DNA from 4 places in the Neisseria sp. HMSC065C04 genome. Region 1 is predicted to be linked to each of the others. Evidence: predicted binding sites of a transcription regulator. Region 1 holds the regulator's gene; each other region holds the start of a gene.

Region 1 (4,023 bases):
GAAGCCGCCGATGCACTTTTCACATCCCAGCCCGGCATTTCCAAACAAATCCGCCTGCTTGAAGAAGAATTGGGTATCCAAATTTTTATCCGCAGCGGCAAACGTGTGGTTTCCGTTTCGCAACCGGGCAAAGCCGTGTTAGAGATTTCGGAACGAATTTTGCGTGATGTACAAAACATTAAAAATATCGGCAGCGAGTTTACCGATCACGACAGCGGCTCGCTGACCATCGCGACAACGCATACCCAGGCGCGTTATGCTTTGCCCAAAATCGTTGCGGAATTTGTCAAAAACTACCCTAAAGTCAATTTGACCATCAAACAAGGCAGCCCTTCTGCTATTGCGCAAATGGTCAGCAGCGGCGAAGCGGATTTGGCAATTATTACCGAACGCATTGACGATCACCCCGAGTTGGGCAAACTACCCTGCTATGAATGGAACCATGCCGTCATTGTCCCGCATGACCACCCTCTTTTAGACTGCCGTAATCCTTTAAGCCTTGAAGATTTGGCTTCTTTTCCACTGGTTACTTACGAATTTGCTTTTAATTCCGGCAGCAGCATCGCGCGTACATTTAATAAAGTGCATATTGAGCAACCTGATGTTGCCTTATCGGCTGCCGATACAGATGTGTTGAAGACGTATGTCCGCTTAGGCTTGGGCGTTGGTTTGATGGCTAAAATGGCGTACGATCCCGTTGTCGATCAAGATTTACAGCTTATTGATGCGGCACACTTATTTGAACCGTCGCCCACTTGGATAGCCTTACGCTCGGATACCTACCTGCGCGGTTACGCGTATGACTTTATCCAGATGTTTGCACCGAAACTGACCAGAGAAGTAGTCGACCGCATTCTGTACACGCCGGTTGTGGAAGATTTTTCAATTTAATATCTGACTATCACTTGCGTAACTTAACAATTATTCTTTAATTCTTGTTAAAAAGGCCGTCTGAAATATTTCAGACGGCCTAAGATTCAGATAGCGTGCGAACAACCGGAAACCATTTTCTTCAAGGTTGTCGCATCTAAGATTTTGATGTGCTTGTGTTCAACCGAAATCAAGCCTTCATGATGAAATTTAGACAAGGTGCGGCTGACTGTTTCCAGTTTCAGCCCCAAATAGCTGCCGATTTCCTCACGCGACATCCGCAAGATAAAATCATTGGCGGCGAAGCCTCGTGAATAGAGTCGCTGAGACAGGTTGAGCAAGAATGCTGCCAATCGCTCTTCAGCGCGCATATTGCCCAAAAGCAGCATAACGCCCTGATCTCGAACAATTTCGCGACTCATTAAGCGGAAAAAGTGAGAACGAAGACTGGGAATATCCTGTCCAAGTTCTTCAATATGTGTAAACGGAAGCTCGCATACCTCGCTGTCTTCCAAAGCCACAGCATCACAGCTGTGAATATGGGAACAAATCCCGTCCATACCGATCAGCTCGCCCGACATAAAAAAGCCGGTTACCTGATCTCGTCCATCTTGGCTGGCGACTGTTGTCTTAAAGAAGCCCGCACGGATGGCAAATAAAGAGGTAAACGGCTCGCCGGCACGAAATAAGTACTCGCCTTTTTTCAGACGGCGGCTTTGACGAATAACCGCATCTAATTGTGAAAATTCGTTAGGCATCAGTCCGACAGGCAAACACAGCTCGCGTAAAGAACATGTGGAACACAAGGTTTTCATTTGATGTGTTGCATTGTGTGTAGCCATAACGCACCTTTAATTTGCTTAGTTCTCTCAATCCCTGATTAAGCCGAATAACTATTGACCCATGTCAAAGTCGGCATATCATTATGAGGCATTCTACCAAACTATCGAAATTTTGACTAAAATTTTCCCTAATTTCCCTACTTTATACTACAAGCCCCTACCATGAAAATCATCCCTATCTCAAATAACACGAACACAAACAATGAATTACCGGAATTCGACCGCGAATTGATTGCCAGTTTGCCATCAAGCGGCCCACGTTATACATCCTATCCGACCGCCGACCGCTTCCATGAAGGCTTTAAAGAAGCCGAATATATCCAAGCTTTAAGCCTGCGCAACATGGGCGCGCTCAACAAACCCCTTTCGCTCTACATCCACATCCCCTTCTGCAATACCATCTGCTATTACTGCGGCTGCAACAAAATCATTACCAAAGACAAAAGCCGTGCCGATGCCTATATCCAGTATCTGGAAAAAGAAATGGAATTGCTGGCACCACATTTGGGCGGAAGACACCAGCTTGCGCAACTCCACTTCGGCGGCGGCACGCCGACATTCCTAAGCGACGACCAACTCGAACGCGTCTTCGAAATGATCCGAAAATACTTCCAGCTCATCCCCAACGGCGAATACTCCATCGAAATCGACCCGCGCAAAGTCAGCCGCGAAACCGTCCTCAAACTGGGCAAACTCGGTTTCAACCGCATGAGTGTCGGCATTCAAGACTTTGACCCTAAAGTGCAGGAAGCGGTCAACCGCATTCAAAGTTATGAAGAAACTAAAGAAGTAATTGATGCCGCGCGTGAAGCCGGATTTAAATCGGTCAGCGTCGATTTGATTTACGGCCTGCCGCACCAAAACACCGAAAGCATCAAAACTACCATTGACACGGTCTTATCCCTCGATCCCGACCGCCTCGCCCTTTACCACTACGCCCACCTGCCGCATATCTTCAAACCGCAACGCCGTATCGACACCAATGTCGTTCCCAGCAGCGAAGAAAAACTCGATATGCTGCAATATTGCGTCCAAACCCTGACTGAGCGCGGCTACGTTTTCATCGGCATGGACCATTTTGCCAAACCTGACGACGAGCTCTCCATCGCCCTCAAAGAAGGCTTCCTGCAACGCAACTTCCAAGGCTACTCGACCTATGCCGACTGCGACTTGGTGGCGATCGGCGTGTCCTCTATCGGCAAAATCGGCAGCACCTACTCCCAAAACGAGCGCGACATCGATGCCTATTACGTCGCACTCAATGCCGGACATCTGCCGATTATGCGCGGCTACCAGCTCAATCAAGACGATATTTTGCGCCGCAACATCATTCAGGATTTAATGTGCCGCTTCTCGCTTGATTATCAAATTTACGAAAGCGTGTTCGGCATTCCGTTTAGCCGCTATTTTGTAGCGGAACTGGAAGATATGAAGCAACTGGAAACCCTCGGTCTGGTTCGTCTCAAACCGCACGGCCTGACCGTTACGCCGAAGGGCCGTTTCCTGATCCGCAACATCGCTATGGTGTTCGATTATCATCTGCGCCATAAAGAAACCAAAGCCAAATACTCGCAAACCGTATAAACAGAAATGGAAAAGGTCGACTGAAAATTTTCAGACGACCTTTGTTTTTATTTTCAATACTTTCGGGTAACATAAAACCATATTTTCCGCTTTATCAGAATTCAAAGTTAATTTGTATAGGCGCGTATCCTATGGTTACCGAACAGCAAAACGATATCCTCAGCATCAATCAAGTACAGCTTCTCCTTGCTGAAAAACGCACGGCACTTGCTATCATGCGTACGGGTATTGCCGTTTTCGCACTCCCTTTGTCTATTTTCAGTGCGCTGATTGCGACATCGAAATGGTACGAGGCCGTTGATGTTTGGCCTTTGCTCGTACTGGTCAGTCTGATGAACATCAGCTTGATTATTTTCTCGGTCTATCTGATTACCCGCTCGCTCCGTAGAATGCACCAATATGACCGGCTGATTGCCGATATCAAATACAACAATCAGTCTTTGCGCAAACTGATTAAGTCATAAAATGCAGATAGTTGGGGCTACACATAGGTCGTCTGAAAATCAAAATATAGCGGAACTCCAAATATGTATTAAAACATGATTCTGCCAAACATACCGTAATTATTCTTGGTGACGTTACTGTATACTTTGCTCCCCCATTTGAATGGATACGATACCATTGCAGTAATTGGGATTAGAATGAACAACAAATATAAAGAATGGATAAAAATCATACTACTCCCTCATTTAATAACGGCTATTTTCTTAGGGCCGGCAATAATTGT
Region 2 (4,023 bases), on a different contig from region 1:
GTCGCGCCCTGCTCCGGCTTAAACAAATCGCTGAACTTGCTGATACCGCTTTCGTTCAAACGACGCAAAATCGCCGTCATCTGCGCGCGCACGGAAATGGTTTCCCGCACCACTTCATGATTGCGCGTATGCTTGGCACGCGACAAAATACCCAACCAAGCCTGCGTCAAATCGGCAACGTACACTTCCGGCAACTTCGCTTCAACCGCAATTTCCAGCGGCAAATACGCCCAAGCAAAATCACGTCCGGCACGCGGCAACGCATCCAAGCCCTGAGCCGCCAGTTTCATCTGTTCGTAGGCCAACAGACGGCGCACCAACTCAGCACGCGGATCCGCCTCTTCATCCTCAACTTCTTCAGGACGCGGCAACAGCAGGCGCGATTTAATTTCAATCAGCATCGCCGCCATCAGCAAGTATTCCGCTGCCAAGTCAAACTGATACGCTTCCATTTGGGCAATATAGTGCAGATACTGCTCGGTAATCTTCACCATCGGAATATCGAGGACATCGATATTTTGCTTGCGGATAAGGTACAGCAGCAAATCCAACGGCCCTTGGAAGCTGCTCAATACCACCTTCAACGCATCAGGCGGAATAAACAAATCCTGCGGCACATCGGTGACAGGCTGACCGAACACCCACGCAACGGTATGTTCAGACGGCGTTGCGGCAGTGGAAGAAATAAGGTGTTCTGAAGGCATGGTTAAAGGGTCTTTTTCTTTTTAAGTTTAGTAAGAAGTTTCATCAATAAAAGGCCGTCTGAAACGAGGACAAGCCGTTTTTAATATAAAAATCAGCGTTTTTTACGATTGATTTGCAAAGAAACAATGGCGACGGCAAAGGTCTGGGCCAAGGCCATACCCAACAGCGGCAGGCTGGCGAAAACCGTACCCGTCAGTACCGAGCCAATATCGCGGGAAAACACAAAACCATCCCTCGCAAGCATCGCCACCATCAAAGCCAACAACAGCAAACTTTCGCAGCCGATCAAAAGCCAAATCATTTTAACCGAACGGCGTTTGCGCCATTTCATGATACCGGCGTGTAAAAGGCTGAATATCATGACGGACAGAAACGGATAAAGAAAAGTGGTGAATGGGCGGTTATAACCGCTTTGCACACATAAATAATCGCTGGGCAACGTATTGCATTCCATCACATCGAGAAACATCGGATCGACGGCATACATCAACACACCGAACCATACCGCATAAATCAGGCTGGCGATAAAGTAGGCTTTAAAAAATCGGTTCATAAGCAAAAAGGTCGTCTGAAAAAATAAATTTCAAAAGGCTTAAACCCACATCAAATTTTCTGATTGGCATTTGCAGAAGAGTCCAACACATTCAGGGCTTGAACTGCTGCCATGCCATAAACAGGCAATCCAAAAAAAATAACTCCCGTTATTGCCGTCCAACTACTATCCAGACTACTCCACTCCCACAGTAATAAAACAAACCAAACAATCCACCATTCGATGATAGGCAAGGCAAGAGTCGTCAAAGTTGTACAGCGTTTGGTCCACTTCATAATGCCGGCATTGAGTAGGGACAATGACATTACAGATAAAAACGGAAAGAAGAAAAACTTCAAAGACGTTTTCTCAAAAGCCGACATTTCATGAGCTCGTGAACAATACTGTAGACGCTGTTCATTTTCAGCGTCAATATCAAAACATTCGAATCCTGTAAGCAGCAAACCGACACCGTACATCAACAAACCGAAGACAACCGCATAAATCAGGCTACTGATAAAGTAGGCTTTAAAAAATCGATTCATCTCACTTCCACCCCGCGATATGCTCCACCGCCGCCTGCGCACAATACAATCCAAACGAAGCCGTCACCAGCATACTCGCCCCATAGCCCGCGCAGGACAAACCTTGCGGCGCGGCATCGGTCGAACACGCTTCGCCGGATTGCGGCGGCGTAATATTCTCGGTTGAATAAACGCAAGGCACGCGCATTTTTTCTTTGGTATCGCGGCTGAAGCCGTAGCGTTTGCGCAAGGTGTAGCGCAAGTTGGAAAGCAGCGGATCGTGGGTGACGCGGCTTAAATCGGCAGTTTGGATTAAAGCCGGATTTTTCTGTCCGCCCGCGCCACCGCTGATAATAAACGGTTGTTTATGTTGCACGAAATACGCCGCCATCGCCGCTTTGACACGGATTTGGTCGATGGCGTCGATGACGAAGTCAAAAGGCCGTCTGAAAAGCTCGTCCAGATTGTCTTCGGTAACAAAATCTTCGATTTCCGTCACTTCGCATTGCGGATTGATTTGGGCAATGCGTTCGCGCAAAGCAGTAACTTTTGCCTTACCGAAATCATCGGTCAAAGCGTGCAACTGGCGGTTGACATTGGACTCGGCCACGTTGTCCAAATCAATCAGCGTTAAACGACCGATACCGCTCCGAGCCAAAGCCTCCACCGCCCACGAACCGACGCCGCCGACGCCGACCACGCACACATGCGCACGCGAAAAGCGCACCAGCGCTTCGTCTCCGTAAAGTCTGGCAATGCCGCCAAAGCGGCGCGAAGAAAGAAAAGCGGCGTCCTGCATAAGTAACCTTGTGATATATCAATAAATTAATGAAAAACGCCACAGGCGAATCGGACTGACATTATACTTGAAAGCAGATGGGCTGTTGTACCCGCCCGAAAGAGTTTATAATCGTTTCACATTCAGACAAGTTCTGATTTCATATTAAACGAAAGTGCCGCTACTCGGCGCAAAAGGAGAATAAATATGTACAAACATCTGGTTGTAGCCGTTGACGGTAGCGAGACTTCCCTCAATGCATTGAAACACGCCGCCGAACTGGCAAGCCTCAACAAAGCCCAACTGACTTTGGTTCACGTTGCCAACCCTGCCGAATACATGGCTTTGGCTCCTGAATTCCTGCAACACGAAAGCTACGAAGCCGCCGCAGTGGCTCAAGGTAACGAAGTTTTGGATTTCGCAGAAAAAACAGCGCGTGAAAGCGGCGTTGAAAACATCGTGAAACACCTGTTGGTTGCCAACAAAGGCGCGCGCGAAATGGCGCAAGACTTGGTTGACTATGCCGACAACAACGGCGCAGACCTGTTGGTACTCGGCACACACGGCCGCACCGGCCTGATGCACCTGCTGATGGGCAGCTTCGCCGAGACCGTAATGCGTCAAAGCCACCTGCCTCTGCTGATTATCCGTAGCAAAGCTGAAGAAGCATAATCAAGCGTTTATTTAAAATAGCGAAAGGCCGTCTGAATATTTTTCAGACGGCCTTTTTTCACATGACAGCTTCAGCTTTTATTTTGCCATTTCTTTGAACACTTCGTGTGCCACAGCAATGGTTTCGTCAATCAGCTCAGGCGTATGCGCGGCGGAAACAAAACCGGCTTCGTAAGCTGACGGGCCGAATGCGACATTGCGGTCGAGCATACCGTGGAAGAAATGTTTGAAACCGTCGATATTGGAACGCGCCATGTCGGCGTAGTTTTGCGGCGTGTGGCTGGCAAAATACAAACCAAACATGCCGCCCACGCTGTCCGCCGTAAATTCAACGCCATGCGCTTTAGCCGCGTCGGCAATACCGTTGGCGAGGCGTTGGGTCAAGGCAGTCAGGTTTTCATAGAAGCCTTCACGCTGAATGATTTCCAGCGTTTTCAAACCGGCCGCAACCGCAATCGGATTGCCGGACAATGTACCTGCCTGATACACGCCGCCCAACGGGGAAATATATTCCATAATGTCTTTACGGCCGCCAAACGCCGCCAAAGGCATACCGCCGCCGATCACTTTGCCCATGGTGGTCAAATCAGGTTTGATGCCGTGCAAAGATTGCGCACCGCCCAGCGCCACACGGAAGCCGGTCATCACTTCGTCGTAAATCAACACGGTACCGTGTTTTTCAGTCAATTCGCGCAAGGCTTTGACAAAGGCTTCAGACGGCCTAACCAGATTCATATTGCCGACAAAAGGCTCCAAAATCACACAGGCAATGTTATTGCCGCTTTGGGCAAAGGCTTCTTCCAATTGGGCGA
Region 3 (4,023 bases), on a different contig from region 1:
TTGCCGCAAGGGGAGAACGTGGTGCAGTTTTTTCCGAAAAAACAGATGCAGGCCGGAAGCTGAGGCTGCTTGGGTTTGAATGCAAAAAGGCTGTCTGAAGTTTCAGACGGCCTTTTGTTTGATTCCGAATTAAGCCTGTTTGGCCGCCCATTCGGCCGGCGTGGCGGCAACGGAAATCGACAGCGCGTGCAATTCGTTGCTTTCGAGTTGCGGCTTGAGGCCGTCTTTAATCAGGCGGTGGCGGGCGAGGCGGGCTTTGCCTTCAAATGAGGAGGAAACGATTACGGCGAAGAAGTGATGGCCGTCGCCTTCGACTTCGACGTGTTCGCAAGGGGTAACGCCTTCAATCAGGGTTTTGACTTGTTCGGGTAAAAGCATGGGGGTTCCTTGGGAAATGGTTTGCTTGTAAAAGAGGGCATTATACCGAATCTTGATAAAAACAGGCCGTCTGAAAACCAAACTTCGGGTTTCAGACGGCCTCGGCCTTTGGAAGCGTCAAATGCTTATTCGTACACTTTCAGCAGCTCGACTTCAAAAATCAAAGTCGCGTGCGGAGGAATCACGCCGCCGGCACCGTGTGCGCCGTAGCCCATTTCGGAAGGAATGGTCAGCTTGCGTTTGCCGCCTTCTTTCATGCCGCCGAAGCCTTCGTCCCAACCTTTAATTACTTGGCCGACGCCCAGAGTGATGGTCAGCGGTTGACGGCGGTCGAGGCTGGAGTCGAATTTGGTACCGTCTTCCAACCAGCCGGTGTAATGTACGGTGATTTCTTTGCCTTTGACGGCTTCTTTGCCGTGGCCTTCTTGCAAGTCTTCAATAATCAGGCTCATGATGTTCCTTTCGGATGTATGGTGAAAATCGGCTCAAGATTACCATATTGTGTGGAATCGTGAAACAAATGCGCCCATATGGCCGGCAACAAAAAGGCCGTCTGAAACGGATTTTCAGACGGCCTTTGTTTTGTGCTAAACCTTATTTGTTGTCAGGTTGGGATTTGACATCGTGGGAGATGGGCAGCTCAGGCATGGTTCGGGCAGACTCCGGAACATTGCCGGAGAGGGCTTTCAAGAAGGCAACGATGTTTTCAGTGTCTTCCGGAGCCAGGGTTTTACCCAATTGCGCTTTCGCCATGATGTTGACGGCTTTATCCAGTTCCCAAACGCTGCCGTTGTGGAAGTATGGGTAGGTGCGCTCAACGTTTCTCAAGCCGGGAACGCGGAAGAAGAATTCGTCTTCGGCTTTTTTGGTTACGTCCGCACGGCCTTTGTCGTGTTTAGGATCGTCGATGTGTTTCCAGTAAGGACCGTCCACCAAACCGAATTTTTGGAACATGGTACCGCCCAAGTTGACACCACTGTGGCAGGACATACAGCCGTTGTCCATAAATGCGCGTACGCCTTTGCGTTCTTGTTCGCTCAGGGCCGATACGTTGCCTTTGAGGTAGTCGTCCCAACGGGTCGGGGTCAGCAGGGTGCGTTCAAATGCGCCCAATGCGGCGGTGATGTTTTTGAAGGAAACCGCGCCGTCTTCAGGGAATGCGGCTTTGAATTTCTCTTGGTATTCGGGAATGCCGGCGATTTTGGCGGCGGCATCGGCTTCGGTCGCGTTGGCCATTTCAACCGGGTTGAGCAATGGGCCGCCGGCTTGTTCTTCCACATCGGCGGCACGGCCATCCCAGAATTGGCTGCCCAACAAGGCGGCATTCAGGGCAGTCGGGGGGTTACGGGCGCCGAATTGGCTTTTGTGGCCCGCGCTGGTCGGCATGTTGTCCACGCCGGCCGTTGCCAAGTTGTGGCAGGAGTTACAGCTGACAGTGTTGCCTTTGGACAGGCGGGTTTCGTACCAAAGTTGTTGGCCGAGTTTGACCTGCTCTTCGGTAAACGGACGGATTTTTTGCATTTCGGCCGCATCAGGCAAAGGTTTGAACACGGCTTGCGCGCGTTCCAACAGGGCTTTGTCTTCGGCAGAAACATCGGCGGAATTTTGAGGGGCTGAAACGGCGGCGGTGCTTGCGACAGCATCGGCAGTGCTCGCGGCAGAAGCCGCTTGAGGGGTTTCGGTTGTTTGAGCCGTTTTCTCGCCGCAGGCGGTCAGCGCGGCAGAAACGGCCAAAGCCAAAGCGATTTGGTGGAGTTTTAAACGTGGCATAGGAGGGTTTCTTTGTTATGCGTTTGTTATGTCATGGATTGCTGATTGCACCAGCAATATGCCAACTATAAAAGATAAGGCGGTTTTAATTTTTGTTGTAAATCAACCTTTTAAATTTGATAAATTCTGAAAATATCACTGATAGGGAAATTTATACTATGGAACTTTTTTATTATTTATTTACAATTGCTTAGATAAATTAAGGCCGTCTGAAAAAATAAAATTCAGACGGCCTTATTCAGACGGCCTTTTAGTTTTTATTGATTACGTCCGTTATTTTATTTTAAAAAATCTTAATAAATATGGGGTTATTAAAAAATAAAAATAATTTGCGTTATTAAGCATAAAGCGTTATAAATGCGTTAACAAATGAACATTTCACTTTAGAGTTTTTTATGCTGATTGCTTTATTGATTATGCTGCGCGAGGGCATCGAAGCCGCCCTGATCGTCGGCATTGTTGCCAGTTTTTTGAAACAGTCGGGACACAGCGAGCTGATGCCGAAGGTTTGGCTGGGCGTGTTTTTGGCTTCGGTCATGTGTTTGGGTATTGGTTACGGCATTCATTCCGCTACCGGCGAGATTCCGCAAAAAGAACAGGAATTGGTGGTCGGCGCCATCGGCCTGGTGGCTGTGGCGATGCTGACGTACATGATTTTGTGGATGAAGAAGGCCGCGCGTTCGATGAAACAGCATCTTCAGGATTCTGTTCAGTCGGCCTTAAACCGCGGCAGCGGCCAGGGTTGGGCCTTGGTCGGCATGGCGTTTTTGGCTGTGGCGCGCGAAGGTTTGGAGAGTGTGTTTTTCCTGCTGGCCGTGTTCCAGCAAAGCCCGACGTGGTCTATGCCGATAGGCGCGGTATTGGGGCTGTTGGTGGCGGTTGTCATCGGTACGCTGATTTATCAGGGCGGTATGCGCCTGAACTTGGCGAAGTTTTTCCGTTGGACGGGCGCGTTTTTGATTGTGGTGGCGGCCGGTCTGCTGGCCGGTTCGTTTCGCGCGCTGCATGAGGCCGGCGTATGGAATGTGATGCAGGATATTGCTTTCGATACATCGAAATATTTGCATGAAGACAGCCCTTTAGGCGTGCTGCTCGGCGGTTTCTTCGGCTATACCGACCACCCGACCGAAGGCGAAGTCCTGATTTGGCTGCTGTATCTGGTTCCCGTCATGATTTGGTTTTTGCGCGGCAGTGCGCCGGCAAAAACGTTAACTAAATAAAAAGGAATGAAAATGAAAAAATTCAATCTAACTGCTTTGTCCGTAATGTTGGCTCTGGGTTTGACCGCGTGTCAGCCGCCTGAAGCCGAAAAAGCCGCGCCTGCCGCTTCAGGCGCATCCGCTGCCGCCAATGCCGACGGTTCGGTCAATATCGGTGTGAACGATACTGCCTGCGAACCGATGGAATTGACCGTCCCCAGCGGCCAAGTCGTGTTCAACATTAAAAACGACAGCGGCCGCAAGCTGGAATGGGAAATCCTGAAAGGCGTGATGGTGGTGGACGAGCGTGAAAACATCGCCCCGGGTTTATCCGACAAAATGACCGTTACCCTACTGCCGGGCGAATACGAAATGACTTGCGGCCTGTTGACAAATCCGCGCGGTAAGCTGATTGTTACCGACAGCGGCTTCAAAGACACTGCCAACGAAGCGGATTTGGAAAAACTGTCCCAACCGCTCGCCGACTATAAAGCTTACGTTCAAGGCGAGGTTAAAGAGCTGGTGGCGAAAACCAAAACCTTTACCGAAGCCGTTAAAGCCGGCGACATTGAAAAGGCCAAATCCCTGTTTGCCGCCACCCGCGTCCATTACGAACGTATCGAACCGATTGCCGAGCTTTTCAGCGAACTCGACCCCGTCATCGATGCGCGTGAAG
Region 4 (4,023 bases), on a different contig from region 1:
TTTAATCAGCCCTTTATGTTTACAAAAAAACAGAGGTAGATTCTCATGAAGTCTTGGCAGCTTCCTGAACACGTCGCCGACGTGTTACCGACCAATGCCCGACAACTGGAAAGCGCCCGTGAGCGGCTATTGGCTTTGTTCCGCGTGCATGGTTATGAATTGGTGCAACCGCCATTGATGGAATACAGCCATTCCTTATTGACGCATATCGATGCCGGTTTGTCTTTGAAAACCATTTTGGTCGTCGATCAGCTCAGCGGTCGTCAGCTCGGTATCCGCGCGGATATTACGCCGCAGGTGGCGCGTATTGATGCCCACTTGCTTTCCGCCAATCAAGGTATCAACCGTTTATGCTATGCCGGTTCGGTGCTTCATGCGCGTCCTGACGGATTGCTCAATATGCGCGAGCCTTTGCAGGCGGGCGCGGAAATGTACGGCTTGGAAGGCATTGAAGCGGATATCGAATTGATTGATTTGATGCTGAAAAGTATGAAAATCGCCGACATGGGCGAAGTTTTGCTCTCGTTGGGACATATCGGCGTATTCCGTGCTTTAGCAAATGCCGCGCATTTGGATGAGCAGCAATCGGCAACCCTGCTGTCATCGATGCAGGACAAGGATGCCGAAGCCGTCAGCCAGTTGGTCAAAGAGTGGAAACTTGATGGCATGTGGGCAAAAGCGTTTTCATTGTTGCCCCGACTGTACGGTGGTCGTGAAGTGCTGACTGTGGCTAGAGAGAAATTACCGGAATTGTCCGCAGTCAGTGCGGCCTTGGATGAATTGCAGGCAGTATGCGATGCGTTCCCAAATCAAAAAGTGCATATCGATTTGTCGGAACTGCGCGTTGACAATTACCATACCGGTTTGCTTTACGCAGCTTATGGTTCAAACCGTCATGATGCTGTGGCACGAGGCGGCCGTTATGACGGATTGGGCGGATACTTCGGACGCGCGCGTCCTGCGGCCGGATTCAGTTTTGATTTGCGTAGCTTTATCGGCCGCCTTCCTGCTATTGGACGGGAATCCGTGGTAGCTGTCGATGTGAAAGACATGCCTGCGGCTCAAGAAGCGGTAGATGCTTTGCGCGAACAAGGACAATGTGTCGTTATCGATTACGGTATCGGCTATAACGGTTCGGAAGAGGTTACAGGCCGTCTGAAACAGGTAGACGGCGTTTGGAAAGTAATCGCTTTGAACGATTGAGTTTTATTTTGAAATTTTGTATCTGAAATAAGGTTAGATGGCTATGGCTAAAAATGTTGTCGTAATCGGTGCCCAATGGGGTGATGAAGGCAAAGGTAAGATTGTTGACTGGCTGGCGGAAGAAACCAGCGGTGTTGTACGTTTCCAAGGCGGCCATAATGCCGGCCATACTTTGGTCGTCGGTGGCAAAAAAACCATTTTGCGCCTGATTCCAAGCGGCATTTTGCATGAGACTTTGGACTGCTTTATCGGCTCAGGTGTCGTCGTTTCTCCTGAAGCATTGTTGGGTGAAATCGACGAATTGAACGCTGCCGGTGTGAAAAACGTCGAAGGCCGTCTAAAAATTGCGCCGACCTGCCCATTGATTCTGCCTTACCACATTGCGCTTGACCAAGCACGCGAAGCTTCCCGCGGTAAAAGTAAAATTGGTACAACCGGTCGCGGCATCGGCCCAGCCTATGAAGATAAAGTTGCCCGTCGTGCGATTCGCGTGGTGGACTTGTTGCACCCTGAAAAACTGGTTGAAAAACTGGAAGCCGTTTTGGCTTATTACAATGTTCAGTTGCAACACCTGCACAATGCCGAGCCGGTAAAAGTTGAAGACGTGATGGCGGTCATTGAAAAAGTTGCGCCGCGCATTACGCCGATGATTACCGATGTTTCCCGTGTGTTGAACGAGAAAAACCGCAAAGGCGAAAGCCTATTGTTTGAAGGTGCGCAAGGTACGTTGTTGGATATCGACTACGGTACTTATCCGTTTGTAACTTCCTCCAACTGTTTGGCTGGTGCCGCTTCTGCCGGTGCAGGCGTAGGTCCGCAAATGCTGGATTACGTTTTGGGTATCGTTAAAGCCTATACCACCCGTGTGGGTTCCGGCCCATTCCCGACTGAATTGTTTGACGAAGTGGGCGCAGGTTTGGCAGAGCGCGGCCATGAGTTCGGTTCTGTAACCGGTCGTGCGCGTCGTTGTGGCTGGTTTGACGCAGCTGCTCTGAAACGCTCTATTCAAGTTAACGGCATTTCCGGCATGTGCATTACCAAGCTGGACGTGATGGATAGTATTGAAAACATCAATATCTGTGTAGGTTATGAATTGCCTGATGGCAGCAAAACCGACATTCTGCCTTGCGGCTCCGATGCGGTAGAAACCTGCAAACCGATTTACGAAACCATGCCGGGTTGGAGCGAGTCGACTTTCGGTGTGAAAGAGTACGACAAGCTGCCTGAAAACGCTAAAGCTTATCTGAAACGTATTGAAGAAGTGTGCGGTGCGCATGTGGCTATTGTTTCAACCGGTCCTGACCGTGAAGAAACCATTGTTTTGCATCATCCGTTTGCTTAATTGATTAAGTGAATAAAAGTCCGTCTGAATTTTCAGACGGACTTTTATATGAAATACAATAAAAATTCAGCCCTGAAGGACATCTGTCTTCAGGGCTGAATTTTGTATTTTACGCTGTTTTTAAGTACGAATGTTTGGAAAGTGAGATGTAGTGCCAAGTAACAATTATTCTCATTGACGTAAATCAAGAAAAACCAAATCTGTAATTTTATTTCATAAAAACCCCTATAAATAAATGGGTATTGATGTTATCCTTTCAGAAAATTTACAGTCTATATTTTCAATAAAATTAGGAGCTTGATATGTCAAATGATGTTCAGCAACGTCCAGCCGCTTGGGAAGGTTTTGTCGGTGGCAACTGGGAAACCAACGTAGATGTCCGCGATTTTATTCAAAAAAACTACACGCCTTATGAAGGCGATGCCTCTTTCTTGGCACCAGCAACCGAAGCCACAACCAAGCTGTGGGCGGAAGTGATGGAAGGCATCAAGGTTGAAAACCGTACGCACGAACCGTATAAAATCGATGCGCAAATCGTCTCCGGTATTACCAGCCATGCTCCAGGCTATATCGACAAAAATTTGGAAACCATCGTCGGCCTGCAAACAGACGAGCCTTTGAAACGCTCTATCATGCCGTTTGGCGGTTTGAAAATGGTGCAAGACGCGTGCAAAGTGTACAACGTTGAATTGAATCCCGAAGTCAGCGAAATTTTCACCAAATACCGCAAAACCCACAACCAAGGCGTATTTGACGTTTATACGCCCGACATCCGCCGCTGCCGCAAATCAGGCGTGATTACCGGTCTGCCGGATGCTTATGGCCGTGGCCGTATTATCGGTGACTACCGTCGTGTTGCATTGTACGGTATCGATTTCTTGATGAAAGACAAACTCAACCAGTTCAATTCACTGCAAGCCGATTTGGAAAACGGTGTGGACTTGGAAGAAGTGATCCGCCGTCGTGAAGAAATCAACGAACAATACAAAGCCTTGGGTCAAATGAAAGAAATGGCGGCTTCTTACGGCTACGACATTTCCGGCCCTGCAAAAAATGCACAAGAAGCCATCCAATGGACTTACTTTGCCTACCTTGCCGCCGTTAAATCTCAAAACGGCGCAGCGATGTCCTTCGGCCGTGTGTCTTCATTCTTAGATATTTACATTGAACGCGACCTGAAAAACGGTGTGATTACCGAAACCCAAGCGCAAGAATTTATCGACCACTTGGTAATGAAACTGCGTATGGTCCGTTTCCTGCGTACGCCCGAATACGACCAACTCTTCTCCGGCGACCCGATTTGGGCAACCGAATCCATCGGCGGTATGGGCTTGGATGGCCGTACCTTGGTAACGCGCACCAACTTCCGCGTGCTGCATACCCTGTACAACATGGGTCCGTCTCCTGAGCCAAACATCACTGTATTGTGGTCAGAACAACTGCCGCAAGGCTTTAAAGAATTCTGCGCCAAAGTATCC

The links. The regulator FNR, encoded in region 1, switches genes on or off when oxygen is low (the NO sensors DNR and NnrR bind a similar motif). The targets are predictions, from matches to a motif close to TTGATNNNNATCAA.
Region 2: a site for FNR is predicted at 2,569-2,582, ahead of HMPREF3022_RS05930 (universal stress protein). Genes of this name have one in related genera too.
Region 3: a site for FNR is predicted at 2,241-2,254, ahead of HMPREF3022_RS09055 (cytochrome-c peroxidase). Genes of this name have one in related genera too.
Region 4: a site for FNR is predicted at 2,720-2,733, ahead of pflB (formate C-acetyltransferase). Genes of this name have one in related genera too.

What each region holds. Positions count from the first base shown of each region.
Region 1 covers NZ_KV820406.1:76,133-80,155, reverse strand. The annotation lists gene HMPREF3022_RS04205 (CysB family HTH-type transcriptional regulator) at 1-891, shown strand, start outside; gene fnr (fumarate/nitrate reduction transcriptional regulator Fnr) at 978-1,712, opposite strand; gene hemN (oxygen-independent coproporphyrinogen III oxidase) at 1,875-3,296, shown strand; gene HMPREF3022_RS04190 (hypothetical protein) at 3,428-3,760, shown strand.
Region 2 covers NZ_KV820411.1:172,584-176,606, reverse strand. The annotation lists gene HMPREF3022_RS05950 (segregation and condensation protein A) at 1-704, opposite strand, end outside; gene HMPREF3022_RS05945 (hypothetical protein) at 797-1,258, opposite strand; gene HMPREF3022_RS05940 (hypothetical protein) at 1,309-1,782, opposite strand; gene HMPREF3022_RS05935 (tRNA threonylcarbamoyladenosine dehydratase) at 1,784-2,560, opposite strand; gene HMPREF3022_RS05930 (universal stress protein) at 2,747-3,211, shown strand; gene hemL (glutamate-1-semialdehyde 2,1-aminomutase) at 3,290-4,023, opposite strand, start outside.
Region 3 covers NZ_KV820422.1:21,667-25,689, reverse strand. The annotation lists gene HMPREF3022_RS09070 (class I SAM-dependent methyltransferase) at 1-63, shown strand, start outside; gene HMPREF3022_RS09065 (BolA family protein) at 130-378, opposite strand; gene HMPREF3022_RS09060 (FKBP-type peptidyl-prolyl cis-trans isomerase) at 504-833, opposite strand; gene HMPREF3022_RS09055 (cytochrome-c peroxidase) at 973-2,148, opposite strand; gene efeU (iron uptake transporter permease EfeU) at 2,544-3,368, shown strand; gene efeO (iron uptake system protein EfeO) at 3,381-4,023, shown strand, end outside.
Region 4 covers NZ_KV820381.1:226,260-230,282, forward strand. The annotation lists gene HMPREF3022_RS01140 (ATP phosphoribosyltransferase regulatory subunit) at 46-1,203, shown strand; gene HMPREF3022_RS01145 (adenylosuccinate synthase) at 1,247-2,545, shown strand; gene pflB (formate C-acetyltransferase) at 2,848-4,023, shown strand, end outside.